One region of the Brevibacterium sp. LE-L genome, then DNA from elsewhere that is predicted to be linked to it. Evidence: riboswitches for the same ligand, from Rfam matches in the RefSeq annotation. Region 1 holds a riboswitch; each other region holds the start of a gene.
What was found. A riboswitch is a leader RNA that binds a small molecule or an ion and turns the genes downstream of it on or off. The one in region 1 is predicted to bind thiamine pyrophosphate.

Region 1 (7,200 bases):
ACAGTGTCCGCTCGATCGATCTCGGTCTCGACCTCGTGCTGACGAATCCTGCGGGGAACTGAGATGAGCCGACGCCTCTACCTCGACACCGCGGCCGCGGCTCCCGTGCGGCGGGAGGCCCTCGAGGCAGCCTGGCCGTACCTGGCCGGTGCCTTCGGCAACCCGTCGAGCCACCACGAATTCGGGCGCGGGCCCGCCGAGGCCCTCGCCGATGCCCGGTCCCGCGTCGCCGCGGTCCTGGGGATGCGGGCCACCGACATCACCTTCACCAGCGGCGGCACGGAAGCGGACAATCTCGCGATCCTCGGCATCGCCCTCGGCGCACAGACGCAGGGCCAGTCGGACGGGACCCCACGGCCGCCTCGGCGACATATCGTCACCTCGGCGATCGAGCACGAGGCGGTGCTCGCCTCGGCGGAGTTCCTCTCTCGCGTCCACGGCTTCACCATCACCGAGGTGGACCTGCACCCCGATGGGACCGTGACGCCCGAGGCCCTGGCCGAGTCCATCCGCCCGGACACCACGCTGGTGAGCCTCGGCTACGCGAACAACGAGATCGGAACGGTCGCTGACATCCCGGCTCTCGCCGCGGCCGCGCACGAGGCGGGTGCCCGTTTCCACACGGATGCGGTGCAGGCCGCCGGGTGGCTGCCGCTGTCCGGACTCGGCGTCGATGCGCTCACGCTGGCCGGGCACAAGGTCGGGGCGCCGAAGGGCATCGGAGTGGCCGCGATCCGCGCCCGCGTTCCCGTCGAACCGCTCATCCACGGCGGCGGGCAGGAGGCGGGACGCCGTTCGGGCACGGAGAACGTGGCCCTTGCCGTCGCCTTCGCCACCGCCTTCGAACTCGCCGAGGCGGAGCGGACCGAAGCCGCCGCCCGTGTCCGAGCCATCCGCGATGAGTTCATCGCCGCGATCCTGGCAGCGGTTCCGGGCGCCTTCCTCACCGGCAGTCCGGACGCACGGACACCGAACCACGCGTCGTTCTGCTTCTCGAACACCTCCGGGGAGGCCGTCCTCCTCGAACTCGAGCGCCTCGGTGTCACGGCATCGAGCGGATCGGCCTGCGCGGTCGGGTCCGATGAGGCCTCGCATGTGCTCACTGCGCTGGGCATCGAGGCCGACGTCGCGCAGACCAGCGTCCGCTTCACCTTCCCATCGACCATCACAGCGGACCAGGGTCGGGCCGCTGCCCTGGCTGTCGCAGAAGCCGCCGAGAGCCTCGCCGTCAGCTACACGTGATTGTGTCCACTCTCACACTCACCAGGCGAGACGCCCCTATCATTATCTGCTCGTCGGGGAGAAAATAGGATCACGCATTCGTACCGGGTGTGAGGGGGCCACCATGGATCTGCTGATTCTATTCATGATTGCCGTGATGTTCTCGACGATCGTGTTCTTCATCGGGCGATACGCCTGCCCGAGACATGATCGCGTCCCTCTCATGGAGGTCGACCACGTGCTCCTGTGGACCACGCTGCGCCGCGGATGGCATGCGCTCGGGTCGTTCGGACCGATCACCCATTACCCTGAGGATCCTTCGGGTTCGGCTCGCGCCTGAGTTGTCGCTCGCGCCTGCCGCTGATCGACAGGACTGTCCCTGTTGTTAGAGTGACAGGGTGACGTCCTCCTCTCCGAATCCGCGCCGGTCCCCGATGGGCGAGTTCGCTGCGCTCGTGTTCGCGGTCGTCTCGGTCCTCGTGTTCATCGGTTTCGCCGTCTGGTTCTGGGTTCAGGCTCCGGACACCGTCGCGAGCCACTTCGATTCCTCGGGACAGCCCGACGACTGGTCGTCGAAGGCGGGCACGCTGGGCTGGCTCGTGCCGATCGGCGTCGGTCTTCCCCTGCTCTTTTCGAGCCGCTGGATCTGGGAGAAGCTTCCGAGTTCCATCATCAACATCCCGTTCAAGGACTACTGGTTGAACAGCGGCGAGCACACCTACCTCTATGACTGCCTCATGCAGTTCATGCGCATCACCGGCGGCGCCCTGGCACTGCTGCTGACGTCGGTGCTTGTGATGATCATGCGCGAAGGGCGCGGGGCGACGATGCCGACGGGGATGACGTTCATTCCCACAGGCGTCTTCCTCATCATCACCGCCGCGGCTCTCATCAACCTCGTCCGCCGGCTCAGCCCGCCGAGGTGAGCCCGCCCTGCGGCAGGAAGACGGAGGCGTCCCAGTTCTGCATCGCGTGTGCCGAGGCCCAGAAGTGCAGTTCGTAGACACATGCCTGTTCGAACGCCGCCCGCATCCGTGCCGCCTCCTCGTCCGGGGCCTTCGCGAGTTCCTGTTCGAGGATGACCACGGCATGACGGGTCGATTCGTCGAACTCCGGTGAGTCATAGGTCTGCACCCAGGTCCGGTACGGGTGGTCATCGGCCATCTGACCGGCCTGCTCGACGAGCACCTTGCCCATGTGGGCGTATACCCAGAAGCACGGCAGCACTCCGGCGACGCCTTCGCCGTAGGAGCGGCTGGCGGCCGTGGCGATGAGGAACGAGACGTAGCCGAGCGCCGTCGGTGAGGCCTTGGCGCCCGCGCTGCCGCCGGTGAGTTCAGCATGTGCGGCCGCCAGTCGCGAATCGGCGAGCAGCTCTTCGTGCATGCCTTCCTCGACCGTGATCGCCTCGGCTGCCGAGCCGGCCCAGAAGCGTGACTCGTCGCGGTCGACGGTCTTTGCGGCGAGGAAGGACATCGCCTTCGCGTAGCCGTTGAGGTAGATGCCGTCCTGGATGATGTAGTTCGTGAACGCCGTGACGTCGAGGCTGCCGTCGGCGAGCTGGGCGAGGAACGGCAGGTCTTCGATCTGTTCGATGATGGGGCGGACACGGTCCCAGAGCTGAGCGGTCTGGGGTCCGGCAGAGAAATCGACGGTCATGGGAACTCCTATGTACTCGTGTGACGTGCGGTTGTGATTCGTGTTGGTCAGATGGGGTGCCCGACCGTGCGGTGAGCGGTCGGTCAGGAAGGCTGCCCGCGGACGATGTCGACCTGATGGTCGACGGGTCCGTGTGCCCCATCCGAGTCGAGGCTGACCTGCCAGCCCGCGGCCGAGCTGAGAGCCCGGGCGAGGAAATCCAGGGCATTGCTGACAGCATCGCCGAGGAGCTCGGACCCGATCTCGGGGGTGCCGGTCACGGCCGCTCCCGCGCCCCCGTTCGCCGATGCTGCGCGTTCACGGCCGAGGACGGCCACCTCGGCGGTGATTGCGGCCGAGAGGGTGCACCCGGTTCCGTGCGTGTTCGCGGTAGCCACGCGGGGGTGGGTGAACTCGCGGACCGAACCGTCCCGGGTGGCGAGGATGTCGGTGACGTCTCCGTCGCTGCCGTGCCCGCCCTTGAGGAGGACGGCGCCGGGCCCACGTTCGAGCAGGCGAAGCGCCTGGTCACGCATCTGGTCGGGGGTCTGCGCTTCGGGTTCGTCCTCGGACAGGAGCAGGGCCGCCTCGGGGAGGTTGGGAGTGATGAGGTCGGCCACGGGCAGCAGGTGGGTGCGGACCGCGTCGACGGCGTCGGACTCGAGGAGGCGATGGCCCGAGGTCGCGATCATCACCGGGTCGACGGTGTAGAAGCCGAGCAGGCCTTCGGCGGCGCGGGCGACGACGAGGTCGACGAGGGATCGGCCGCCGAGCATCCCGGACTTCGCGGCGTCGACGGGCATGTCTTCGAGCACGGAGTCGAACTGGTCGGCGACGAAGTCATCGTCGATCGGGTAGACCCGAGACACCCCGTGCGTGTTCTGGGCGAGGAGGGCGGTGATGACGCTCGTGCCCAGGGTCTTGCGCGTGGTGAAGGTCTTGAGGTCGGCGTGGATTCCGGCTCCCCCGCTGGGGTCGGTGCCGGCGATGGTCAGCGTGATCGGCGGGCGCGTGCTCATGCCTGGCCGCCGGCGGTGCTGCCTGCGCTGTCCGCGCGGCCGTCGTGATCGCGTCCCGCGAACGCCGACAGCAGGTCTTCGGCGGCGGCCTTCGGATCATCGGCCAGGCAGATCGCCGAGACCACGCAGATCCCGATCAGCCCGCGTCCGCTCAGGTCAGGAGCTCGGTCGGCGGTGATTCCGCCGATCGCCACGGCGGGGATGCCTGCCTCTGCGACCAGTTTGCCGAGGCGGTCGGGTCCGATGCCGTCGGGTGCGTCGGCCTTCGTCGTGGTGTCATAGACCGGACCGATGCCGACGAGGTCGACGACGCCGGTGTCCCGGGCGGCGGCGAATTCGGCGCTGGTGGCGGCCGAGAGACCGATGAGCGGTGCCTCACCCACGACGGCGCGCACCTCGGTGACGGTGGTGTCGGTCTGGCCGACGTGGATGTGGATGGTCTCGCCCTCGTCGATGAGGCGGCGGGCCACCTCAACGCGGTCGTTGAGGACGACGGGCACGATGCGGTCGGTGCCGCGGGTGGCGGTGTCGACGGCGGCGATGACCTGACGGGCGAGCGAATAGAACTCGCCGTCATCGATGTCTTTGTCGCGGACCTGGATGATGCCGACTCCCCCGGCGACCGCGGCCTGGACCGTCTGGGCAACGGTGCGACCGGCCGCCTCACATTGGGCGGAGTCGGTGACGAGGTAGAGGCGGGTGTCGATGCCGACGAAGCGGTCGGTGTCAGCAGCGTTGCGCAGATCGTCGGTGATGTGCGCGGATCCGGCGGTCATGCCCGCGCGCCTTCGTCCGCGGCGAGTGTGTCGAGGCTGACCCTGGCCTGTGCGAGCCGGTCGTCGTCGACGGCGTGGAGTGCGTCGAGGAAGTTCACCGAGTAGCTGCCCGGTCCTTTGGCTCCCTCGGCGGCGTCTTCGCCGGCGACCGCGAAGTGGGCGTGGGCGGCGACGACGGCTTCGAACCTCGCCGAGGCGGCCTCACCGCTCGTGGTGTGTTCCGATGCGTTCACCGCCGAGGCGTCGGCGTCGGGATCGGCGAGTCCACCGCGAGCGGCGGCGAGGTAGGCGGCGGTGACGGCTCCGAGCGAGCAGCCGGTGCCGATGACCAGCGGCATGTATTCGTGGCCGCCGGCGATGCGGGCGACATGGTCGGCGCCGTCGATGTGGGCGACGATCGCGTCCGTGGGTCCGGAGACTGCGACGATCGCCCCGGTTTCTCGGGCCAGCTTCGCGGCGGCGGGAAGGACCGCATCGACGTCATCGGTGGAGTCGACTCCGCGTCCGCCGAGGCCGACTCCGGCCAGCGCGGCGATCTCGGAGGCATTGCCGCGGATGGCGGTCGGGTGGTCGGCGGCGGCACGACGGATGCGGGAGGTGCGGAAGTCGACGGCCCCGACGCTCACCGGATCGAGGACCCAGGGCTTGCTGGCCGCGTTGGCGACGTCGATGGCGGCATCGGCGGCGAGCAGCTGGTGGTTCGAGGCGGTGCCGAAGTTGATGAGGACGCCGCTGGCGATGCCGGCGAACTGCCCGGCGTCGGCTTCGTGGTCGAGCATCGCCGGGGAGGCACCGATGGCCAGGAGCACGTTGGCGCTGAATTGCTGCACGACGGTGTTCGTGATGCATTGGATGAGTGGATTGCTTGCACGCAGTCGCGCATTGGCAGAACGCAGGTCGAAGTCAACCATGACGATCCCTTCGCTAGTATGGCCCAGATCAGGTTCGATGGGTGTTCTCTCAGCCTCGCCGAACTCCGCCTGGACTTCTCGGCCCGAGCGGAACGTCATGAGGCACCCCATGTCATTGGCTTCGACTCTATCAGCCCCGTCGGACACGAGCGACCCCTCAGCCCCGCCCCGGCACCTGCCCACGCCCATTCGTATCGGGTGCCTGTGTCAGTCAGTTCGGTGCGACCACTTCTCCTCAGGCATGCCCGGACCCTTCGAGGCGGTGACGGCGTCAGGTTTCCCACCACAGACATCGCAGCGGATCGAACTATGCACCTCACCCGAGCAGTCATCGTGCCGGTAGATGATCGGCCGCCCGGCAGGGGCTTGCCAACGATCGCCCCAGTCGGTGAACGCGATGAGCACTCCGCGCAGATCACGTCCCTTGTCGGTGAGATGGTATTCGACCCCGCCGGACCCCGAGTTCCGGGACATGATCCCCGCCTCGACGAAGCCATCGAGCCTGGTCGTGAGCACATTGGTCGCCACTCCGAGCCGTTTCTGGAAGTCGCCGAAGCGGGTGACTCCCGCGAACAGCGCATTCCTGATGATCAGCAGGCTCCACCGTTCGCCGACGATCTCGAGCGAGCGCGCAATGGAGCACACTTCGTTGTCATACGTTCTGCCCAGCATGAGAATGATTCTACCTTGATACTTGCATGATGAAAGCAGGCGTGGGATCATCACTTCATCAACTTGTTTGATGCAAGTTGGGATCGGCAGACAACGGCAAAGGAGCCTCGCCATGACCACAGCACATCCCACATCTACGCCCGACGCAATGTCATCGTCGGATTTCACCTTCACCTATGAGGTGCCGCAGTCACCGCAGGAGGTCTACGCCGCCGTGACGAATGTGCGCGGCTGGTGGTCGCAGCGCATCGACGGCGCGACCGACCGCCTCGGCGAATTCGTCTATACGGTGCCGCAGATCCACACCACTCGCGTGCAGGTCACCGAGCTCGTCCCCGGCGAACGCGTCGTCTGGAGGATCCTCGACAATCGTTTCGGAGCGGGTGAGGGCGTCGATGAATGGGCCGGGACGACCGTGCGCTTCGACATCGAGCCGGCCGGCTCCGGTGCCCGGCTGACCTTCACCCATGTGGGGCTGATCCCGATGCTGGCCTGCTATGAGGGCTGCGCACAGGGGTGGACGCGCAATGCCCACGACAGCCTTCACCGGCTCATCACCACGGGCGCGGGAGACCCGATCACTCCGGCAGTCGAAGCGAGTCTGCTCTCCGGCGCCTGACCGCCGGACCATACCCGAGGACGGACGGCTCTCGGCTAACCGCGGCCGACGTACCTCTGGCCGCGGCGGCTGAGTGCGTCGATGACGACGGCGGTGAGCAGGACGAGCGCGGTGATGATCTGCTGCGCATCGGAGTTGAAGCCGATGAGGTAGAGGCCGTTGTTGATGGCGCCGACGACCAGCGCACCGAGCACGGCCGCCCACGCGGTTCCGCGGCCGCCGAAGAGCGAGGTGCCGCCGATGACGGCTGCGGCGATCGCGTTGAGCAGGTCCTGCGTGCTCACCAGCGTCGATCCGGCGTTCGTCGTCACACCGGTTTTGACGAAGCCGAAGAGCGCCGCGAG
Region 2 (7,200 bases), 2.1 Mb from region 1:
GCGATCACCGGCCCTGACCTGGACGTCGGCGGACAGAGTCGTGGCCCCACCACCGTGGTCGCCGAGATCGAGGAGATCGGCCCCGATCGCCTCGAGGAACGCCTGATCGTGACTGACCGCCACGACCGCAGATCCGTGCGCGAGAGCATCGAGGAACATCTCGACCAGTCCCGCCCACGTCAGCGCATCCTGACCGAAGGTCGGCTCGTCGACGATGAGGACTCGCGGTCGAGGTGCCATCATGGCCGCCACCGACAGGCGCCGTTTCTCTCCTCCGGACAGGCTCTGCGGGTGCGTCTGCGAGAGTTCGGCCAGACCGAGTGACACGAGCAGGTCATCCACTCGTGTCGCGATCTCGGCACTCGACCAGCCGGCCAGTCGCGGACCGAGTTCGAGTTCGCCGGCGACGCTGGAAGCGAGGAACTGATGCGCGGGTTCCTGGAAGACCATCCCGATGCGCGGGGCCAACTGAGCAGAAGGCCAGGCGAAGGGGCGGGTGCGTCTGAGTCCGTCACGCAGCTCTGCCTCGGCGTGGACCGCACCGGCGAATTCGGGAATGAGCCCGGCCATGGTCAGTGCTGTCGTCGATTTCCCGGCCCCGTTCGGGCCGACGAGGCCGAGCGCCTGCCCGGCGCGCAGACTCAGATCGAGGCCGGCGACCGCGGGCGCGCGCATCCGCGGTCGCGCAACGCTGAGTTCCTCCGTGCGCAGCAGCACCTCGCCGAGGCGGTCGTCCGCCCGGTCGGACAGGACCCGTGACCGTTCGGGCTCACCATCGGTCCGGCCGGATCCGCTCAGCGACCGGGTACGGTCATCGCGGGATCGTGAGGGATCCTCGGGCACCCAGATCCCGCAGTCGATGAGAACGCTTGAGAGATTCGGATGACCGAAGACCCGACTCGGAGCGCCCTGGGCGAGGATTCCCTGCCGGCCGAGCACGATCACCCGATCGACGTGATCGAGCCACAGCCCCACGCGGTGTTCGACGACGAGCATGGTCGCCTGAGTCTCGGCCTGCACGGCAAGGACGGCATCACGGACGCCGGGCGCGGAAGACGGATCGATATTGGCCGTCGGCTCGTCGAGGACGATGACCTCCGGCGACATCGCATGGATGCCGGCCAGAGCTAGACGCTGCTTCTGCCCGCCGGACAGCGCCGCACTCGGATGCTCGGCGGGCAGGTCGAGTCCCATGGCACGCAGAGACGAGGGAATCCGAGCCTCGATGGTCTCGGCGGGCAGACCGAGGTTCTCCATCCCGAAGGCGACATCGTCGCCGATGCGGGAGAAGATCACCTGCGAATCGGGATCCTGCAGGACCAGTCCGGTGCCGCCTCGGCGAGGATTCGGAGCCTCGCCGCCGACGAGGAGCTCACCGCTGGATTCGCCGGACTCCTCGGGCAGGACGCCGGCGATGGCATGGAGCAGAGTCGACTTGCCGGCCCCCGAGGGGCCGAGGAGGAGGACCTTCTCACCCGCGGCGATGTCGATGTCGAGGGGCCCGACAGCCGGTGTATCGCGATCGGCATGCGTCCACGAGTATCCGCGTGCCGTGATCGGCAGTGCCATCAGCGCAGGCGACCGGAGGCGAACGAGCTCAGCGCCCCGGTGGCTGCGATCGCCCGATACGCGTACCAGGCGCCGATGCCGGAGAGGACGAGGCCGGAGACGATGGCGCACACCGCGTAGATCGCCTGATAGCCGAACTGCCATTCGGCGTTGTACATGATGTTCTCGCTCACAGCCATGAACGCCGCGGCCACGACCCCTGACAGTGCGGTGATCCAGAGCGTGAACCGCCTGTAGCCGAAGGCGGCGAAGACGAGTTCGGCACCGAGGCCCTGAATGAACCCGGACAGCAGCACGGTGGCTCCGAAGTGTGAGCCGAGGACCGCCTCGACGATGGCGGCGATGAGTTCGCACAGGAGCGCGGCTCCGGGCTTGCGGATGATCGCAGCGGCCAAGGGGCCGGCGAGGACCCACAGGCCGGCGATGAGCCCGATCGAGGGCGGGAAGGCCTGGAAGGCGAGTTCGAGGACCTTCCAGCTCAGCGCCAACACCCAGAACACGAGCCCGACGGCGATGCCGAGCACGGCGGTGGTGACATAGTCCACGACCCGCCACTGCTTCGATTTCGGAGCCCTGGTGTGTGCGGTCGCCGCGGCGGAGGTGGTTTTCGGTGTGGTGGTTTTCGGCATTGTGCCTCCTCATACAAGGAGGGGTGAAGAGTCTCGACTTCCTTCGGCGGTCCTAGCCGCATCAGGTTCGAGGGTCTGCAGCTTCTTCTGCACTCTCAGCGCCCCTGACGGCGCTCCCCTGTCGTAGCCACCACTGTACAACAGGGGAGAGCGGGCTCCGGCACGGAGCTGTCCGGTCCGCGGACCCTCAGGTGCCGCTGCGCTGTCAGGTGCCGTTGCTGTCAGCTCGGGACGACCATCACCGTGCCCTCGGCATGATTGAGGACTCCGCGTGAGACGGAGCCGAGCAGGACGCTGCGGAACCGTCCTCGTCCGCGCGTGCCCATCACCGTCAGCTGCGCCCTGGCGCTGATCTCGACGAGCGTCTGCGTGGGGTCACCGACCGGCACCGAGGAGGACACCTCGAGATCCGGGAACTGCTCGGACAGCTGCGCGATCTCTTCCTCCAGTCCGGCAGCGATCTGCTTCTGCCGCCGTCCCGTGACTTCGGAGCTGAGCTCGAGCTCGGGGTACCAGTAGAGCCATTCCTCTCCCGCCGGAAGCACCGCGACGACTTCGAGTGCTGTTCGGCGCAGGGCGGCTTCGGCGGCCGCGGTGACCATGGCGACCCGGCCGGTGTCCGAACCGTCGACGGCCACGACCACCGGTCCGTCCGCCTCGGCGTTCGCGGCATGGTGGGGGACGACGATCGTCGGACAGTGAGCGTGAGCCGGCACGGCGGTGGACACCGAGCCGAGGACGCGGCCCATGAAGCCGCCTCGGCCCCGCGCGCCGAGGATGATGACCTCGGCATCGGTGCTCAGCGCGATGAGCGAGCCGGCCGCATCGCCGGGCACGGTGCGGAAGCTCTTCTCTCCGGGATGATCGCGGAGGAGTTCGACCGCCTCGGCGAGGATCTTCTCCGCTTCCTGCTTCGCTATCGCGTCCTCGGGCTCGCTGGGAATCGACGCCATGTTCGGGTAGATCATCGTCGGCAGCGGATATGCGGTCACGACGGTCAACGTGGTCTTGCGTCGTTCGGCTTCCAGCGCGCCGCAGCGGACCGCGAGACCGGCGAGTTCGGAGCCGTCGAAGCCGACGAGGACGCCGAATTCCCGGTTGAGACCGGACTCGGACGGCCGGGCATCAGCCGGACGTGTTTCGGGGGTGTGGGACTCGGGCATTGGGGACTGGGCAGACATCTCGAACCTCTCCCTCGGGGCCTGGCCAACCCAGACGCCGACGACGGCCCCGACCAGCGGTATCGTCTGCGTCGCCACCAGTCTACCAAGGTTATTCTACGGAATGTAGAAAATGGTGTCTGTGAGAACCGCAGTCTCAGACCGGGAAGCCCAGATGGGTGAGCGCGGCCTTGAGGATGAAATCCTGACCGTGGCAGAGCTCGCTGGTGATGTCGGGGCGCAGGGTCTCCTCGGGGGTCAGCCAGTCGAGACTGAGGGCATCGGCTCGTGGAGTGCACTCGCCGCGGACCTCGAGGACGAAGCACATCGAGATCGCGTGCTGCCGGGGGTCGTGGAGGAGGCCGGAGCCTTCGGTCGGGAAGTATTCGGCGATGTGGAACGGGGAGATCGACGGCGGGATGACCGGCAGCGCCATCGGGCCGAGGTCGTTCTCGGCGTGCCGCATGAGCGCGGAGCGGATCGATTCGTGGAAGCGGATGCGCCCGCCCACGACCTCGCGGCCCAGGGTTCCGTCCTCGAGGCTGCGCAGCAGCAGTCCGATGCGTTCGACGTTGCCGGCCTCGCCGACTCGCACGGGGATCGCGTTGACGTAGGGGATGGGGATCCGTCTGCGCAGGCGGGCGAACTCCGCATCGTCGAACCAGTTCTCATCGAAGTCCAATGCAGTGCGGGTCATGAGGCAATCGTCCCATATCGGGGGTCGGTGCAGAAGAGGCATCGGACCCTGTTGGTGAACCAGCGCACACATCGGGTAAAATATCTTGATGTCGAGATAAATCTCCGACCGGCAGAGATCTGCCGAGTGCCGTGACCTACAGTGGGGTCAGCACCTGACGACCAGTTCCGGTCAAGGACTATGAAGGGGTATCCATGATCAATCATGAAGTCCGCACTCATAAGAGCTCAGAGAACCTGGCTCGCGAAGATCAGCTCGCTTGGAAGATCGCCGAAGTCGCATCCGACTCGACGCCGGTCGACGCAGACGTCACCGAGATGGTCATCAACCGCATCATCGACAACGCCGCCGTGGCAGCCGCCTCGGTGCGCCGCTCCGCTCCGACGCACGCTCGTGAGCAGGCGCAGGCTCATCCGTTCAACCCGGGTGCCAACATCTTCGGTCTGCCCGTGACCGATCGCTTCTCTCCGGAATGGGCCGCTTGGGCCAATGGTGTGGCCGTGCGTGAACTCGACTTCCACGACACGTTCCTCGCTGCCGAATACTCGCACCCCGGCGACAACATCCCGGCCGTCCTCGCGGTCGCCCAGCACAAGGGCATCGGCGGCAAGGACCTCATCAACGGCATCGCCACCGGCTACGAGATCCAGGTCGACCTGGTCAAGGGCATGTGCCTGCACGAGCACAAGATCGACCACGTCGCCCACCTCGGCCCCTCCGCGGCGGCCGGCATCGGCGCGCTGCTCGGCCTGCCCACCGAGGTCACCTTCCAGGCCGTCCAGCAGGCGCTGCACGTGACCACCGCGACCCGTCAGTCGCGCAAGGGCGAGATCTCGTCCTGGAAGGCTCATGCTCCCGCCTTCGCCGGGAAGATGGCCGTCGAGGCCGTCGACCGTGCGATGCGCGGTGAAGGGGCACCGAACCCGATCTACGAAGGCGAAGACGGCTTCATCGCCTGGATCCTCTCCGGCCCCGAGGCCCGCTACACCGTCCCGCTGCCGGGCCAGGGCGAAGCGAAGCGTGCGATCCTCGACACCTACACCAAGGAGCACTCGGCCGAGTACCAGGCGCAGGCGCTCATCGACCTTGCGCGCAAGCTCGGCGGACAGATCGAGGATCTGACGAAGATCAAGCGCGTCGTCATCCACACCTCGCACCACACCCATTACGTCATCGGCACCGGCGCGAACGATCCGCAGAAGATGGATCCCAAGGCCAGCCGCGAGACCCTCGACCACTCGATCATGTACATCTTCGCCGTGGCCATGCAGGACCAGGGCTGGCACCACGAGCACTCCTACGCTCCCGAGCGCGCCGGTCGTCCCGACACCGTCGAGCTGTGGCACAAGATCGAAACCACCGAGGACCCGGAGTGGACCCGTCGCTACCACTCGACCGACCCGAACGAGAAGGCCTTCGGCGGCCGCGTGGAGATCGAGTTCGACGACGGATCGACACTGACCGACGAGATCGCCGTGGCCGATGCCCACCCATTCGGTGCGCGTCCCTTCGCCCGGGCGAACTACATCGAGAAGTTCAAGACCCTCGCCGAGGGCGTCATCTCCGATGCGGAGCAGGCCCGGTTCCTCGACCTCGCTGAGAACCTCGAGAACCTCGATGCCTCGGGTGTGGGCGAACTCAGCTTCGTCGTCGACGGACTCGAGCACAGCGGATCGAAGGGCATCTTCTGATGCTCGGCGCACAGGCAACCCCGGCCGAGCGTCGCGCTGAGTTCCGCGAACTCCTCGCCGGCGACAAGATCGTCCAGTTCCCCGGCGCCATCAACCCGATCAACGCTCAGATCATCGAGCAGACCGGTTTCGAAGGCGTCTACATCTCCGGCGGTGCATTCTCCGCGGCCATGGGTCTGCCCGATATCGGGCTGACCACGCTCACCGAGGTGGCCGACCACGGACGCAACATCGCGCGAGTGACGAACCTGCCGACATTCATCGACGCCGACACCGGATGGGGCGAAGCCATGAACGTGGCCCGCACCGTCCAGGAGTTCGAGGACGCAGGGATCTCGGGCATGCACCTCGAAGACCAGGTCAACCCGAAACGCTGCGGCCACCTCGACGGCAAGGAGGTCGTGACCGCGGCCGAGATGTCCAAGCGGATCAAAGCGGCGGTCAAGGGCCGTCGCGATGAGAACTTCGTCATCTGCGCCCGCACGGACTCTCGCGCCGGAGAAGGTCTCGACGCCGCCATCGACCGGGCCAAGGCCTACGTCGATGCGGGAGCGGACATGATCTTCCCCGAAGCGATGCGCGACCTCGGCGAGTTCGAGACCTTCGCGTCGGCCGTCGATGTGCCGATCCTGGCGAACATGACGGAATTCGGAAAGAGCGAACTGTTCACAACAGAGCAGCTGGCGAATGCGGGAGTCAAGCTCGTGATCTACCCGGTCACGACTCTGCGCATCGCCATGGGTGCGATCAAGACGGGCCTGGAGACCATTCGGGACAAGGGCACTCAGGTGGACCTGCTCGAGGGCATGCAGACCCGTGCGGACCTGTACGACACGATCGACTACGCTGCGTACAACGATTTTGACGCCGCAGTATTCAACTTCTCACAGGAGGGTCACCAGTGACCGAAGAAATCAAGAAGGGCCTTGCCGGCGTCGTCGTCGACACCACGGCCGTTTCGAAAGTAGTCCAGGAAACGAACTCGCTGACCTACCGCGGCTACCCCGTCCAGGAGCTCGCCGCCAAGCGCAGCTTCGAGGACGTCGCCTACCTCATCTGGAACGGCGAACTGCCCACCGAGGCTCAGCTGGAGGAATTCCAAGAGCGTGAGCGCGCCCAGCGTGCCATCGACGACAAGCTCATCCAGCTCATTCTCGACCTGCCGAAGGACTGCCACCCGATGCACGTCGTGCAGACGGCCGTGGCCTACCTCGGCGCCGTCGACCCCGAAGCCGATGTCGAGGGCGAAGAGGCGAACCTGGCCAAGGCCGAGCGCCTCTACGCGCAGCTGCCGACGATCGTGGCCATCGACCACCGTCGCCGTCACGGTCTCGATCCCGTCGCTCCGAGCAGGGATCTCGGCTATGCCGCGAACTTCTTCAAGATGGTCTTCGACGAGGTTCCCACCGAAGAGGTCGTGCGCTGCTTCGACGTGTCGATGATCCTCTACGCCG
Region 3 (7,200 bases), 140 kb from region 1:
CACAGGGATCGTTCTTGCCTCCTGACGCTGACAGAACGTTGGGCGACAGAGTCTCCGGTCTGAGGAGTATCCGCAGCTACCCGACGTATGGCTGCCGCTGCGCGGGCGCGGTCAATCTTCTGCGCCGCGCTCTGGGGTGCCGGGCCGAGTGGGGTGTCGTCGCTGATTTGGTAGCGGTCGCGGTAGGCCGCGATGGTCCGGGCGTCACGTCGCCAGCGTGCCTGTTCGCGGTCACCGGACGGCGGGTCACCGAGCGGCTGGGTCCACGGTTCGCCGGTCTGGCGGGCGGTGTCGAGGATCGCGTCGGCGCGGGTCTCGATCAGCTCTCGTCGCTCGGTCAAGGCCTGGAGCATGTCTGCCGCGATCGGGCCCTGCACGTGCGGGATGAGGCCGGCGATCAGCCGCGGGGTCTTCCTCGTGCGCCCCGACCCGGCCGGCTGGGCGGTGGCGCGTGCGAGACGGTAGTGCATGACCTTGGCGATGTCCTCGGCGTCATCGAAGCCGCGAGCAGCCACCAGGCGCGGGAAGAGTGTATCGACGTCGTGGTGGTTGGCCTCGGCGCGGCGCAGCTCGGCAGTCAGCGCTCCGAACGCGACCGAGCCCAGCGTGGCGTCGGCCTGCTCTTCGGTCAGGCCTGAGTCGCGGATGAGGGCGGCCCAGCGGTCGTGTTGGGCGGCTGCGGCGATGGTTTCGTACTCGGCGGCGAGCTGAGCGATCGAGCCCCACTGGTCCTGCTCGGCGGTGATCGTCTCGTGCGCGGAGAGCTCGGCTCCCGAGTGCTGCAGCACTCCGTAGAGGACCGAGCGGCCGGTGGCTTCCTCGTTGTCCGAGGGGTGCGGTGCGGCGTGGTCGTCGGGGCGGTCGAGGACGACGTAGGCGTGGTTGGACTCGCGGCCGCGGGTCATCGCGACGTAGACGTTCTCACGGGTCGAGGACGGCTCGACCAGCACATGTGCGGCATCGACCGTGATGCCCTGCGCCCTATGCGCAGTGACGGCGTATCCCAGATCCACGTGCTCGGCCACGTAGTCGGCCGGCAGCACGATCGACCCGAACCTTCGGCCGGGCTTGCGGATCGTGATCGACCCATCATCGCGCACGTCAGTGACCTGCCACCGTTCGCCGTTGCGCACCCACCCCCGGCCTGTGCCGGTGCGCAGGCGCCGGTCGTTGCGGCGGGTGATGATCGTGTCCCCGACCCCTGCGGACGTGCGCTCGGCCAGCGCGACCTCTCTGGTGGGGCGGATCGTGCCGTCCAGGATCAGGTCGGCACGGGCCCTCGCGTTCAGCGCGGTCACGTCATCGCGGGTCTCGGCGATCAGCACCGACGCCCGTCCGGCGTCGCGGTCGGCACGCCAGGCGGTGTAGGCGGCGTCGATCATGTCCTCGGCGTCACCATCGCTGATGCGGCCGTGACCTGCGTAGGTGTCGATCACGCGGGTGCGGCCGTGGCGCAGATCGAGGGAGGCGGTCTTCTCCCATTCGTGGACGAAGCGGTGCACGTCCACGAGCTCGGGAGCGTCGTCGCGGTCGGCCACGAGCATCCCGAAACTCCCGCCCGCATCGACCGACTGGAGCTGCCCGTAGTCGCCGACCAGCAGCACCTTCGCACCCGCGCCGGCCGCCAGGGCGGTGATGCGATCCAGCGACAGGGTGCCGGCAAGGGAAGCCTCGTCGATGATGACGAGCTGACCTTCCTCGAACGTGGTGCCCTGGGTCAGATGGTTCTGCCACCATTTCGCCGTGTTCTCGGTCGCGATCCCGAGATCCTCACCGAGAACTTGCGCGGCCACCGCCGACGGCGCAAGCCCGACCACCGAGCCCTTCCCGTGCTGCTTCTCCCATGCCTGGCGCAGCGCTGCCATGGCGGTGGTCTTCCCGGCACCGGCCGGGCCGACCAACACGTCGAGAACCCGGCCGGAGACTGCGATCTGGGTGAGCGCTGCCGCTTGGTCGTCGCCGAGCAGGTGCCCTTCCCGGTCGGGCTTCGCGGTGATCTTCTCGACCGTCTCGACCTCGACCATCGGGCCGGTCAGGGTGCGGGAGCGTTCCAGGAGACGGTCTTCGGCCTTCAGCAGCACCGTGGAGGAGAACACGGTCGAGTGGCGGCGCCGGAACACGCTGGTGCCGTCTGGGCGGCGGAAAGCGGCCGGGCTGGTAGCGAGCTCGGGCGGCGTCAGCCGCAGTGAGGCCTGCTCGGCGGCATCGGCGATCATCCCCACGGTGGCCTCCCGGTCGCTCGCGGTCGCGAACCGCCATTCTATCGACTGTCGGCTTGCCTCGGCGTGGAGGTTCCATCGCCGCCAGGTCGAGCGCTTCTCGCCCACAACCTCGACCACCGAGGCGCCGAGCTTGGCGATCACCTCTAACGGCACATCATCAGTCCGCAACGGCCGCACCTGCTGCGCCGTGGCGAGGAGACCACCGGCCCAGCCGGTCGCGTCCTCACCCAGTAGACGGCCGGCCCGCTCGCGCCAGCCGCTCGTCAGGTCGGCCAGGGAGTGGACCTGCTTCTCGGGGCGGGTGGCGAGGGTGGCCTGGGCGCGCAGGCGCACGATCGTCCGCGCCGAGGGCCGGCGACCGTGCTCGGCGGTGTAGGCGGCGATGAGCCGGTCGGCCTCGGCATCGATATCGCGGGCGCGGGAGGAGAACTCCTCGATCAGCTCCTCGCTGACCCCGGTGATCTCCCACGCCGGGTTACGGTCCCGGCCCCGATCCCGCGCCTCCCACTCCACGCCGAGCGTGCCGGTGAGGCGGTCGGCCAGAACCGCGTTGTAATGCTCCGAGAGCGCGACCACCGCCGCATGCATGGGCCGCCCGTCCAGCGACCGCCAGCGTCCGTCCAACGCGGTCTGGACCTTGTTGGAGATCACGACGTGGGTGTGCAGCTGCGGGTCCCCGGAGCGGCTGTCGTAGTGATCGAAGGCCGTGGCGATCAGGCCGGTCACGTCGACCTGGGCGACCGCGCCATCGGCGGCGGTGTAGCCGGTGCGGGTCGCGGCGACCTCGCGCTCCATGAAGTCCACGACCTCGGCGACCGCGTCGTGATGCGCCTGAGCGATCAGGGCCTGCGTGCCGGCGTCGGCCACGCCCCACAGCACCGAAACGGACTTCGGCACCGAAAACGTGTAGTCGAAGCCCGCAACCGAACGGCGGTTGCCCCGCTCGATCTCCTCGGCCTCGATCTGGCTGATCTGCTCGGCACGCTCACCCATCCCCAGGCCAGGGTCGAGGTCCGCGACGCGCTGCTCGATCCGTTCCGCGACCGAGACGTACCGTGGGAAGGCCCGCCCGAGCGGGTCGCCGCTGACGGGGTCGCGGCCCATGCCGATCAGCAACTGCAACTGCGACTCTGAGACCTCATCGCCGTGAACGATCTGCCCGTCGCCGAGGCCGTGCAGAGCCGACCCCATCCAAGTGCCCGGTGGTGTTCCCTCCTCCGTGTAGTACCTGGTCAGCGGGGTCGAGAGGGAGCGATCGCCGTCGGCGGCAGCGATCGTGCGAAGCAGGTACTTGTACCCGTCACCCGCACTCATCACCCGCATCGAGACCGTCATGCAGATCAGGTGAACCGCGCAGTCACCATGCAGAACGGTGACAATGTCCGAGCGGCGTGCGTTACTCTGCGTAGCACCTCGTCAACGTAACGGTATTGACAGCCGTCGGTCACGGCGTTCGCACGTCTGAGCGGAGTAGTTCCGCGCCGCGTTCGCCCCTCGACGATGATTTTTGGCTATGGTGGATGTGTAGACACGGGGTGCCCGACGCGGGCTGAGATCACACCCGGGAACCTGATCGAGTTCGGACTCGCGGAGGGATGTCGATGAACGACGTTATGCAGGCACACTTGCGGGTGCTGGCGCGCACTCCCGTTTCCAGGCTCGACACGAGCGAGAGATGGAGACGGGACTTTGATTCCGAACGTATTGACCATCGCGGGCACTGACCCCACCGGGGGCGCGGGGATCCAAGCCGATCTGAAGGCTTTCTCCGCGCAGGGCGCTTACGGGATGAGCGTGATCACGGCCGTCGTTGCTCAGAATACACAGGGTGTGCAGGGCTTCGTCGCTCTGGAGCCGGGATTCGTTGCGGATCAGATCGCCGCGGTGTTCGAGGACGTGCGCGTAGACGCAGTGAAGATCGGGATGGTCGCCAACGCCGCTATCGCCGAGGCGATCGCCGAGAGTCTGGACCGCTACACGAAGTGCCCGGTGGTGCTCGACCCAGTGATGGTCGCCAAGAGCGGAGATCATCTCCTCGAGCAGGACGCCGTCGACACGATCCGCGAGCGACTGGTGCCGCGATCCACCGTGATCACCCCGAACCTCCCCGAGGCCTCGGTCCTGCTCGGACGCGACACCGAGATCGGCGACCTCGCAGGGATGCGGGCGGCGCTGGATGAGCTGCGTGGCCTCGGAGCCGGCTGGGTGCTGCTGAAGGGCGGTCACCTCGGCAGCGGCGAGAGCATCGACATCCTCACCGGTGCCGAGACCATCGAGCTGACCGCACCGCGCATCGACACCGTGAACAATCACGGCACCGGCTGCACCCTGTCGGCCGCGCTCGCCGCCCTCCTCCCGGGCCAGGCCGTGCCCGTGGCGGTGCAACACGCAAAGGAGTACCTCACCGAGGCGCTTCTCCGCGCCGGAGACCTGGAGGTCGGCTCCGGTCACGGCCCCGTCCACCACTTCCACGCCCTCTGGGGCGACGCACTTGACCGAGGAGGAGAACGATGACCGAGAGATTCACCGACGCGCTGCGCGATCAGAACCGAGACACCTGGGAGCGGGCGGTCTCGCACCGCTTCGTGCGCGAACTGTTCGACGGCAGCATCGACGACGCCGTGATGGCTGGCTACCTCGTGCAGGACTATCGCTTCCTCGACGGCTTCCTGGTACTGCTCGGCTCTGCGGTCGCGAGCGCCGACGCGCTCGAGCCGCGGCTGAGGCTGGCCCGCTTCATCGGCGAAGTCGCGGGCGACGAGAGCACCTACTTCCTGCGCGCCTTCGACGCGCTCGGCGTGACCGAAGAGCAGCGTGAGCTGATCCCCGACACGGAGGCGACCACCGCGTTCACGGCGCTGTTCCGCGAGGCGGCCGAGACCCGCGAGTACGCGGTGATTCTTGCGGTGCTGCTCGTCACTGAATGGCTGTACCTCGACTGGGCCACGAACGCGCCTGAAGCGCTGCCGGAGAGCTTCGTGCATGCCGACTGGATCACGCTCCACGACTACCCCGGGTTCCACGACCTCGTCGCCTTCCTCCGCGCCGAGCTCGACCGGGTCGGCCCCGCGCAGCAGGCGCTTGCCGAGGACTTCTTCGCGCGGGCCGTCGCGATCGAGCTGGAGTTCTTCGACGCCAGCTATACCCACCCGTTGGAAGGAGTAGCCCGATGACCCTCTTCGCAGACCTGAAGACCGCGATCGGCCCCGAGTGGCGGACCTACACCGAGCACGAGTTCGTACAGAAGCTCAGCGAGGGCACCCTGCCGCTGCCCGTGTTCCAGGACTACCTGGTGCAGGATTACCTGTTTCTCGTGCAGTTCGCCCGCGCGAACGCGTTGGCCGCGTACAAGAGTCGCAGCCTCGCCGACATCACAGACGCGAGCGGAGCGCTGCGCGCGATCCTGCACGAGACCGAGCTGCACTGTCGCCTCACCGCGAGGTGGGGCATCCCGGAAGACGAGCTCGATGCGGCGCCTGAGAAGCAGGCGACGGTCGCCTACACCCGCTACGTGCTGGACACCGGCATGTCGGGCGACCTGCTGGACCTGCACGTCGCACTCTCCCCTTGCACGATCGGTTACGGCGAGATCGGCGTCGCTCTCGATCCGGCGCGCCGGGCCCGCGAGGGTCACCCGTACGCGGAGTGGATCGCCGAGTACGCCGGTCCCGAGTTCCAGGGAGCCGCAACGGCTGCGATCCAACGCCTTGACGCGTTGACCGGCGGCGAGGTCACCGAACAGCGGTTCGAGGCGCTTGTGCAGGTGTTCCGCGCCGCCACCCGGCTGGAGGCCGATTTCTGGCAGCAGGCACTCGACTCCGCCGCCTGATCAGCTGCTCAGGGCTTCGAGCAGTGTGCGTTCGAGCCGCGCGAACTCGGGGTGAGCGATGGTCTCGATGCCACGCGGCCTGGGAAGTGCGACATCGATCACCATGCGCACGGAGGCTGGGCGTGGGGTGAGTACGACGACGCGGTCGGAGAGCAGGATCGCCTCGCGAACGTCGTGTGTGATGAGCAGGGCGGTCCAGTCGTGCTCGATCCAGACCTGCTGCAGCCAGGCCTGCAGCTCCTGCTTGGTGAGCGCATCGAGCGCACCGAAGGGTTCGTCGAGCAGCAGGGTCTGCTGTTGCTGCACCACGGTGCGCAGCAGCGCCGCGCGCTGCCGCATCCCGCCGGACAGTTCGAACGGCAGAGCATCCTCGAACCCCGAGAGGCCGAAGCGAGGGAACCACTCGCGTACCTGTTGCTGAGCAGCACGGCGCTTGATCCCTTGCACTTCGAGGCCGAGTGCGGCGTTCTCGGCGATGCTGCGCCAGGGAAAGAGGAGATCCTTCTGGGGCATGTAGGCGGCGTGGTTGCAGGATCCAGCCGCTTCTCGTCCGTCGACTCGGATGCTACCCGAAGTGGCCTGGTCGAGGCCGGCGATGATGTTGAACAGGGTGCTCTTGCCGCACCCGGACGGCCCGATGATCGAGACGAGCTCGCCTGGTGACACGTGGAGCGAGACGGCGTCGAGCACACGACGGGTCTGACCGCGTCGCAGTTGGAACTCGCGGGTGATCTCGTCGAGTTCGAGGCGGGGCGCGGTTTCAGCGCTCATTCGCCGCCCTCCTTTCCTTCAGGTGCCAGGGGATGACGAGCCGTTCGATGAGGTAGGTGGAGAGGTAGAGGGTGATGCTGACGAGTGCCGTGACGGCGACTGCGGCGAGCACGAGGTCGGTGCGGAACGCGTTCTTCTGCACGCTCATGTAGATTCCAAGCCCTTCTTTCGCGCCGACGTATTCGGCGAAGATCGCCCCGATCACCGCGTAGGTGATCCCGATTCTGAGCGAGGTGAAGAACAATGGGAGTGCCGAGGGGAGCCTGACGAGCAAGAACTCGCGGATCCTCCCCGCCCCCATGCTGCGCAGCAGTGCGGAGGCTTCCCGGTCTGTGTGTGCGAAGCCTTCGACGAGGCCGATCGTGATCGGGAAGAAGG
Region 4 (7,200 bases), 130 kb from region 1:
CGAGCGGCTTCCCGTCGCGGTCGGTGAGCAGCCCTGTATCGAAGAGGAACTCGCCCAGCTCGCTCCAGTGCTCCTCGGTCTGCAGGCCGAAGTCGCCGTTCTCATCGAGCATGTAGCCTTCGGAGAGCATCTGCTGCCCTGCGACCAGCAGGTCCAGCTCGGTGAGCAGACCGGAGTTCTCCTCCTGCAGGATCTCCGCCGTCGCCTCCGGATCGGCGATCGAGTCCTCATATCCTCGGGCCAGCGCCTGCACGAAGTCGCGCGCCACATCGGGGTTCTCCTCGAGCCAAGTACCGTTGCCGACGACGATCACCTGATAGGCGTCGGGGAACCCGTAGTCGGTGTAGGCGAAGTTCTTCAGCTCGATCCCGCGCTGCTCAGCCTCGACGCCCTCCACCGCGACGAACGGAACGGTGAAGTCCACGTCCCCCGAATAGAGCGCCTCGTATGCGCTCGTGCCGAGCACGACAGTCTCGAAGTCGCCTTGACCGCCTGCGGCCTGCACGACACCCTGCATGGTGATCGTTTCGGCGGGGTTGTCGAAGCCGCCGAAGACGAGACCGTCGAGGTCTGCGGGGCTAGTGATGTCGTCGCGGTCGCCGAGCACAGCGACCTCGGTCGCCCACGTCTGCTGCACGGCGAGCACCGATGTGAGGTCGGCGCCGGAGGCGATCGACATGGAGGCGGTGTCCTGGAAGCTGATACCGAACTCCGCCTGACCAGCGTCGACGAGCACCTCGGGGTTGCTGTTGTTGAACGGCAGGATCTCGACATCGATGCCGGCGTCTTCGAAGTACCCCTCGTGCAGGGCCACGTACAGGCCAGTATGGTTCACGTTCGGGGTCCAGTCGAGCGCGAAACGCACGGTCGTGCGCTGATCATCGGCCGGGGCATCGTTGTCGGTGCCGGCGCAGCCGGTGAGGACGACGGTGGTGAGCGCGATTGCGCTGGCTGCGGTCAATGCGCGTCGGAATCTGGGTGAGATGGTCACGGTTCTCCATGTTCTGTTCGGGGAATGAGGTTTGGGAATCAGGGGCGGTTCGTGCTCAGCCCCAGGCCCGCACGAATCGGCGCGCGGTCGCCTTGGGGTCTTCGGCGGCGCAGATCGCGGAGACGATGGCAGCCCCTGCGGCGCCGTCGTCGCGCAGCCGGGCGATATCGTCTATACCGATGCCGCCGATCGCGACCGAGGGCACCGACGCCGCGGCCGCCAGGCGTCGAAAGCCGTCGAACCCCAGCGCCGGAGGATGGTCCGGCTTGGTGGCCGTGGGGCGGATCACGCCGATGCCGAGGTAGTCCACAGTGCCTTCGGGTAAATGCGTCACCGCTGCGAGGTGCTCGTCACTGTTCGCTGTCAGGCCGATCACGGCATCGGGGCCGAACTCGTCGCGCGCCGATCGCACGGCGGGGTCACCCTGCCCAAGATGCACCCCGTCGACCGGGATGCCGCGTTCTCTCGCTGCTATCGCGACATCGAGCCGGTCGTTGACCAGCAGCAGCGCGCGGCCCTGGATCGCTTCCGCCAGACGTTCGAGCTCACGCAGATGTGCATCGAAGCCGGCATGCTTGTCGCGCAGCTGTACGGTGCGCACCCCGCCATCGACGGCTGCCCGCACGGTCTCCGCCACGCCCCGTTCACCGCAGAGCGCACGATCGGTCACCAGGTAGATGCCGAGGTTCACGCCCCACCGCCCGGCGCCGTCTCGGCGCGCACCTGCTCCGACGCGCTCACCTCCGCTGCGCTGATCGCGTACAGCGCGTCGAGCAGACGGGCAGCGAACGACCCGGGCCCCGCCGTCTCTGCAGCGGCCCGCTCAGCGGCGATCCCGTACACGACATGCGCAGCAGCCACCGCCTCGACCGGTGAGAACTCACCACGGATGGCAGCGAATGCCGCGATCAGCGCACCCAGCGCGCACCCACCGCCGGTGATCTTCGTCAGCGGCAGATCGCCGTTTGAAACCCGGAGGATGCGCTCACCGTCGGTGACCAGATCCACCGGCCCAGACACCGCCACGACTGTGCGCAGGTCTCTCGCCAACCGCATCGCGATCGGTGCGGCCGCCTCGGTCTCATCCGCACTTTCGACGCCCTTGCCACCCGTTCCGGCCCCCGCGAGCGCGAGGATCTCGGAGGCGTTGCCCCGGATCGCGAACGGGTGCTGGGCGGCGAGCTTCTCGGCGAGAGCTGTCCGGATGGGCAGCGACCCGATCGCGACCGGATCGAGCACCCACGGCGTGCCCGCATCGTTCGCCACGGCGACCGCTTCCTCGGACGCCGCACGCTGCTCCGGGATCGGCGTTCCCAGATTCACCAACAGGCCCCCGGCGACACGGGCGAACGGTCCGGCCTCGCCGACGATGTCGACCATCGCCGGTGCCGCGCCGATGGCCAGCAAGGTGTTCGCGGTGAAGTTCGTGACCACCGAGTTAGTGATGCACTGCACCAACGGGGTCTGCGCCCTCAGCTCACCGAGCAGAACCGCGGATGATGAGACAGACATGAACTCTCGCTTTCTTCCACTGCGAAAGAAAGTCGATCACCATGACGGCACGCCGAAAGCGGACACCTGGATCGGTATCTCGAACGCGCTGAAGTCATCCGGACATTCCCTTCGCCAGTACGAACTGGATCAGGTTCGACGGGTGTGATCTCAGCCGCTGGGTGCGGCACCCCGTGTCACTGCCCACTACCCTAACGCATTCGGCCACAACTGGGAGCACTCCCGTGGAACGCTAGGGCCGCCGATGGTCAGGAGCACGGCAGATCCTGGCGGGGGCTGTCGACGGTGATTCGCCGACACTGAACCAGATCGGTGCAGCCCACGGTGTCAGGGACCATATAGAAAGATCAAATACCAACACGGGCAGCCGACCACGGCCCCATCCTGGTACAAAACCATGCGGTCGGCAGGAGCACGGAGACGCTGAGGACTACCAGCCTCTGAGGGGCTCCGGGTGAGATCGGCCGGCGGCATCGGCGCCCTCCACTCCTGCTGCACGGAACCCGCACCTCCGTCAGTACACGAAAAAAGCGGCGGGAGTGAACGCAAGACCTCGGATAAACGTTCCCTCGCAAAGAGCCAGCGACCGATGAGCAGCACAAATCCTCGGTAGACTGGTGTGACGTGACACGGGGTGCTGCACGGGATCTGCGGCTGAGATCACACCCGTCGAACCTGCTCTAGTTCGAACTAGCGAAGGAATGTCCAAGTGAGTGCTTCCACCTCTCCGTCCCGTCCGATCGTCGCGACGATCGCAGCAGTCATCCGTGGCGGCGACGTGCTGCTGGTGCGTCGCGCGAACCCGCCAGATGTCGGGCGGTGGGGCTTCCCTGGGGGGAAAATCGAAACCGGCGAAACAATTCAGCAAGCCGCCCTACGCGAGTTGCATGAGGAAACCGGCGTGCACGGTGAGGCACGCGAGGTGTTCACCGCTGTCGATGCCTTCCATCACGACGACTCCGGCACCCTCCTCCAGCACTTCGTCCTCGTCGCGGTGCGGTGCGACTGGCGAACCGGGGTACCCGTGGCAGCTGATGACGCGCTGGAAGCACGCTGGTTTTCAATCGAAGACCTCGAACACGGAGACCTTGCACTCAGTCTTGATGTGCGCGAAGTTGCCGAGACTGCCTTCCGGCTCGCGCAAAGCTCTTGAACTATCTCAATACGTTTGAATGATACCGAACGACGGAAAGAGGACAACTACTTTTGGAACCGCACGGGGTTCCTGGTAGATGCAGTGCGACACAATGCGGGTTCTGTCAGTTGATCGTTTCGTGACGATCCCAGAAGTCTCGCAGTCGCATAGCGAGAGATTCAGGGCGTTCTTCCGGTACGAAATGCCCGCAGTTCTCGATGATGCCACCTTCAAGTGGCGCGTAGCGTCGGTTGGTACGGATAGTCCACGTACCTGGTACTGGTGCTCGGTGGGAGTGGTACTGGCCCCGAGCGTGTGCTCGGGGCCGGCACCTGTCGTCCTGGCGGCTACTCCCAGTAGCCGTCGTCGGCGCGGGCTTGCTCGTGGCGGAGCCTGCGCATGTCGATCTGGCCGAGGCTGATCTTTCGGGCCTGGTTCGACAGCCGGTTCACGATCGAGTCCGCAGCGACTCGGTCCGGCAGTTCGGCCACCCAGTGCGCTGGCCCCGTCTGCGAGGCGATCATCGTTGGCAGCCGGTGTTCCCGGTTCGCCAGCACTGCGAACAGATCGCTGGCAGCGTCGCTGTCGATCCCGACGGTGAGGAAATCGTCGATCACGAGTAGATCCGTGTGCGAGAGGTCGTTGAGCAGCTTCTGGTGGGCGATACCGTCCCCGCGGGCGATCACCAACCTCCTGGCCAGGTCGTCCATCCGGGCGTAGACGACGGAGTGGCCGTTGTGACACGCCGCGATGCCGAGCGCGCACGCCAGATAGGTCTTCCCACCGCCGGTCGGTGAGGTGATCAGCAGGTTGGTGGGATCTGCTCGCCAGTCGTGTGCGGCGTAGCGACGCATCCGCACCGGGGTGATGCCACGATCCTCGCGGTAGTCGATCTCCGCGATCGATGCCTGCGGGAGGGGGAAGCCGGCGGCACGGATGAGCTTGTCGACCTTGTGGATCCGGCGCTGCTCGAGTGCGTCGTCGGTAGCGGTGAGAAAGATCTGCTCCGGGGTGAGCGTGTCGTTGGCTTCGTCGTCGATGAGTTCTTCGAACCGGGTCGCGATATGCGTGACCCGCAGCTGGCGGAACTTGTCGTAATCGATGCTCGTGAACGTCACCGGGCCTCCTCCCCTCCGGTCTCGTAGTGAGACGCGTCGCGCACGTACACATCGGGTCCATTCGGTGCGCTGGCTGCGCGTTTGCGTGTGGACGCGGCCGGGATCGGCGCCCTGGGTTTCTTCTGGTCGCTGTCGATCGCAGCCATGATGCGCTTCAGCGTCGTGTAGGTGGCGTACCCGCCCCGGTTGACGAGTTCCTGGCAGGCGGCCTCGAGCCGCTGCCGGTTCTGCTTTCCGAGTCCGCTCAGGATGTTCTGGCAGTCGAGATATCCCTGCGCCTCGATCGTCTGCCGGTCGAGGACCTGCTCGATCACCGTCACGGTCGCCGGGCCGGCGCTGCGGGCACGATCGGTAAACCAGCGCCTCGACCACAGGCCGTCGATGCCCTGATGCTGCTTGGGCACATGCTCGGGAAGCGTCGAGTACCGGCCCTTGCGGCCCCACAGTCTGGGGTGCTCACACACGATCGCGGTGCCGTCGAACACCGTCACCCGCGACGACGTCAGCCGGACCCGCAACAGTCGCCCGGCTAGCTGATAGGGCACGGAGTAGCGCTGGGAATCGGCGGTGACGTGGTAGTTCCGCCCTGCCTTGAGCTCTTTCCACTCGACCTCTTCGAACCGCGCATCGGGCAGCGGACCGAGCAAAGACAGCTCCTCGGCCTCGAATCGCTGCCACCGGGTCGTGTCGTCGGCCCGACGCAGGTCGTGGTTGATCTCGTCGACGCGCTGCTCGATCGCGTCGTTGAGCTCGGACAGGCTCGTCCAGACCTCGTCTTCGAGGTAGCCGATGACACGCTTGTTGACCACGTTGACGGCGTTCTCGGCCGCGGCCTTATCGCGGGGCTTGCCCGCCCGGGCCGGGACGATCGCGGTCCCGTAATGGTCGGCGAGCTGCTGATAGCGGGCGTTGACAATCCGCTCCCGGTCACCCTTGCGCCGCGGATGCGTCGACGTCGTCGGGTTGTCCGGGACCACCAGCTGGACCACGCCCCTGTAGAACGAGAACGCGCGCACGTGCGCGTCCAGCCACGCCGGCGACTTCATGTTCGCGTAGGCGCGGCAGAACAACACCCCCGAGTAGGGAAGCACCCCGACCCACAGGTACGCCTTGGTGACCTGCCCGGTGACCGCGTCGACGAGATCGAGCGTGTCACCGGCCCAATCGACGAGCATCGCCCGTCCCGGCTCGTGGTGGAGCACGGCGACCAGGTCATGCGATCTGACGTAGTCGGCGAACAGGGCGCAGAACTGCGAATACCCGTACTTCTTCTGCCCGCCGCTCTGGGTGTCGGCGTAGCGGCGCCATGCCTGCAGCAGCGTGAAGTGCCGGTTCTGCTTCATCGACGTCAGCACGCGCGCCAGGTCAGGCTGCGCGTACTCCACCGAGACCCGCCGGCGTCCGTCCGGGAACCACGCCGCGAGCTCGGCATCACCGACCGCCGCAGCCGAGGTCACTCCGTGCCGGGTGAGGGCTTGCTTCACACGAGAGACGTCGCGTCGCGAGCATCCGACGGTCTCGACGACCTCGCTGTAACTGCGATCTGCGAGCACCAGCTCCATGATCGCCCGATAGTTGACCATACCAAGGGCCTTTCCGACTCAGTGACGGGCGACACGGACGTGCCGCCCCACCGCTCAGAAGACCACCGAAATCACGGCAGTACCACCTATCCAGAAAACTGATACCAGGTACGTGGACTATCGGGACCAAGTAGCGCTACGCGCCATTCAAGGAGAGACGTGCTATCTCGGGTTTCTTCGACGTAGTCTCTCCACTTACTCAGCACTGGAGCTTGGGCCGCGAGCCCGTGATCTCCCCAAAGGGCCAACGTGGGAACGGTGACCCGGTACCCCACCTGATGGTCGTGTTCATCGTGATCGAGGTCTTCCCAGGTCGCTCGGTAGTCCTCGAATCCCGCATGCATTGCGCCCGGTTGCTTGAAGGACTCGATGTAGTGACCGATCATCGGTTCGAGACGGTCGCGCCGCAGTGTCCATCGATGGAATAAATAGCGAAGATACTCTTCTTCCCGACCAGATGTCATTGCCTCGGGGAGGTCGTGCTGCATATGGAAGAGCCAGTGGAAAAATCCGGCCGCCGTCGCGGTATCGGATTGGAACATCGCATGCGTGGGCACGACATCCAAGACCGCGAGCGTCCTGATCCGGTCAGCCTGGTCGAGCGCGAACCTGTGCGCTACTCGTGCCCCACGGTCGTGGCCGACCACATGGGAACGTTCGACGTCGAGTGCGTCGAGAAGTTCCACGATGTCGGCAGCCATGCGACGTTTGGAGTACCCGCCCTGGGGCTTGTCGCTGAGCCCGTAGCTGCGCAGATCGGGGGCGATGACCCGATAGGCGTCTGGCAGGAGCGGGGTGAGCTGATCCCAGCAGGCTGAGGTTTGCGGCCAGCCATGCAGGAGCACGACCGTCGGAGCATTC

Region 2: linked by a shared signal. The riboswitch ahead of ACQE2J_RS15130 (ECF transporter S component) and the one ahead of thiM (hydroxyethylthiazole kinase) in region 1 are both predicted to bind thiamine pyrophosphate.
Region 3: linked by a shared signal. The riboswitch ahead of thiD (bifunctional hydroxymethylpyrimidine kinase/phosphomethylpyrimidine kinase) and the one ahead of thiM (hydroxyethylthiazole kinase) in region 1 are both predicted to bind thiamine pyrophosphate.
Region 4: linked by a shared signal. The riboswitch ahead of thiM (hydroxyethylthiazole kinase) and the one ahead of thiM (hydroxyethylthiazole kinase) in region 1 are both predicted to bind thiamine pyrophosphate.

Annotation. Positions count from the first base shown of each region.
Region 1 covers NZ_CP189759.1:1,257,074-1,264,273, reverse strand. The annotation lists gene nadC (carboxylating nicotinate-nucleotide diphosphorylase) at 1-62, shown strand, start outside; gene ACQE2J_RS05670 (cysteine desulfurase family protein) at 64-1,242, shown strand; gene ACQE2J_RS05665 (hypothetical protein) at 1,346-1,561, shown strand; gene ACQE2J_RS05660 (DUF1648 domain-containing protein) at 1,620-2,147, shown strand; gene ACQE2J_RS05655 (TenA family protein) at 2,131-2,880, opposite strand; gene thiD (bifunctional hydroxymethylpyrimidine kinase/phosphomethylpyrimidine kinase) at 2,964-3,878, opposite strand; gene thiE (thiamine phosphate synthase) at 3,875-4,654, opposite strand; gene thiM (hydroxyethylthiazole kinase) at 4,651-5,565, opposite strand; TPP riboswitch at 5,553-5,685, opposite strand; gene ACQE2J_RS05635 (winged helix-turn-helix transcriptional regulator) at 5,773-6,237, opposite strand; gene ACQE2J_RS05630 (SRPBCC family protein) at 6,350-6,856, shown strand; gene ACQE2J_RS05625 (sugar ABC transporter permease) at 6,892-7,200, opposite strand, start outside.
Region 2 covers NZ_CP189759.1:3,311,568-3,318,767, reverse strand. The annotation lists gene ACQE2J_RS15135 (ABC transporter ATP-binding protein) at 1-1,569, opposite strand, end outside; gene ACQE2J_RS15130 (ECF transporter S component) at 1,569-2,198, opposite strand; TPP riboswitch at 2,220-2,328, opposite strand; gene ACQE2J_RS15125 (universal stress protein) at 2,420-3,379, opposite strand; gene ACQE2J_RS15120 (DUF4916 domain-containing protein) at 3,516-4,055, opposite strand; gene ACQE2J_RS15115 (MmgE/PrpD family protein) at 4,250-5,746, shown strand; gene prpB (methylisocitrate lyase) at 5,746-6,651, shown strand; gene ACQE2J_RS15105 (bifunctional 2-methylcitrate synthase/citrate synthase) at 6,648-7,200, shown strand, end outside.
Region 3 covers NZ_CP189759.1:1,395,726-1,402,925, reverse strand. The annotation lists gene mobF (MobF family relaxase) at 1-3,557, opposite strand, end outside; TPP riboswitch at 3,744-3,835, shown strand; gene thiD (bifunctional hydroxymethylpyrimidine kinase/phosphomethylpyrimidine kinase) at 3,912-4,736, shown strand; gene ACQE2J_RS06265 (TenA family protein) at 4,733-5,395, shown strand; gene tenA (thiaminase II) at 5,392-6,051, shown strand; gene ACQE2J_RS06255 (ABC transporter ATP-binding protein) at 6,052-6,822, opposite strand; gene ACQE2J_RS06250 (ABC transporter permease) at 6,812-7,200, opposite strand, start outside.
Region 4 covers NZ_CP189759.1:1,388,080-1,395,279, reverse strand. The annotation lists gene ACQE2J_RS06245 (ABC transporter substrate-binding protein) at 1-991, opposite strand, end outside; gene thiE (thiamine phosphate synthase) at 1,047-1,682, opposite strand; gene thiM (hydroxyethylthiazole kinase) at 1,679-2,503, opposite strand; TPP riboswitch at 2,592-2,687, opposite strand; TPP riboswitch at 3,124-3,222, shown strand; gene ACQE2J_RS06230 (NUDIX hydrolase) at 3,213-3,656, shown strand; gene ACQE2J_RS06225 (ATP-binding protein) at 3,986-4,756, opposite strand; gene istA (IS21 family transposase) at 4,753-6,339, opposite strand; gene ACQE2J_RS06215 (alpha/beta fold hydrolase) at 6,426-7,200, opposite strand, start outside.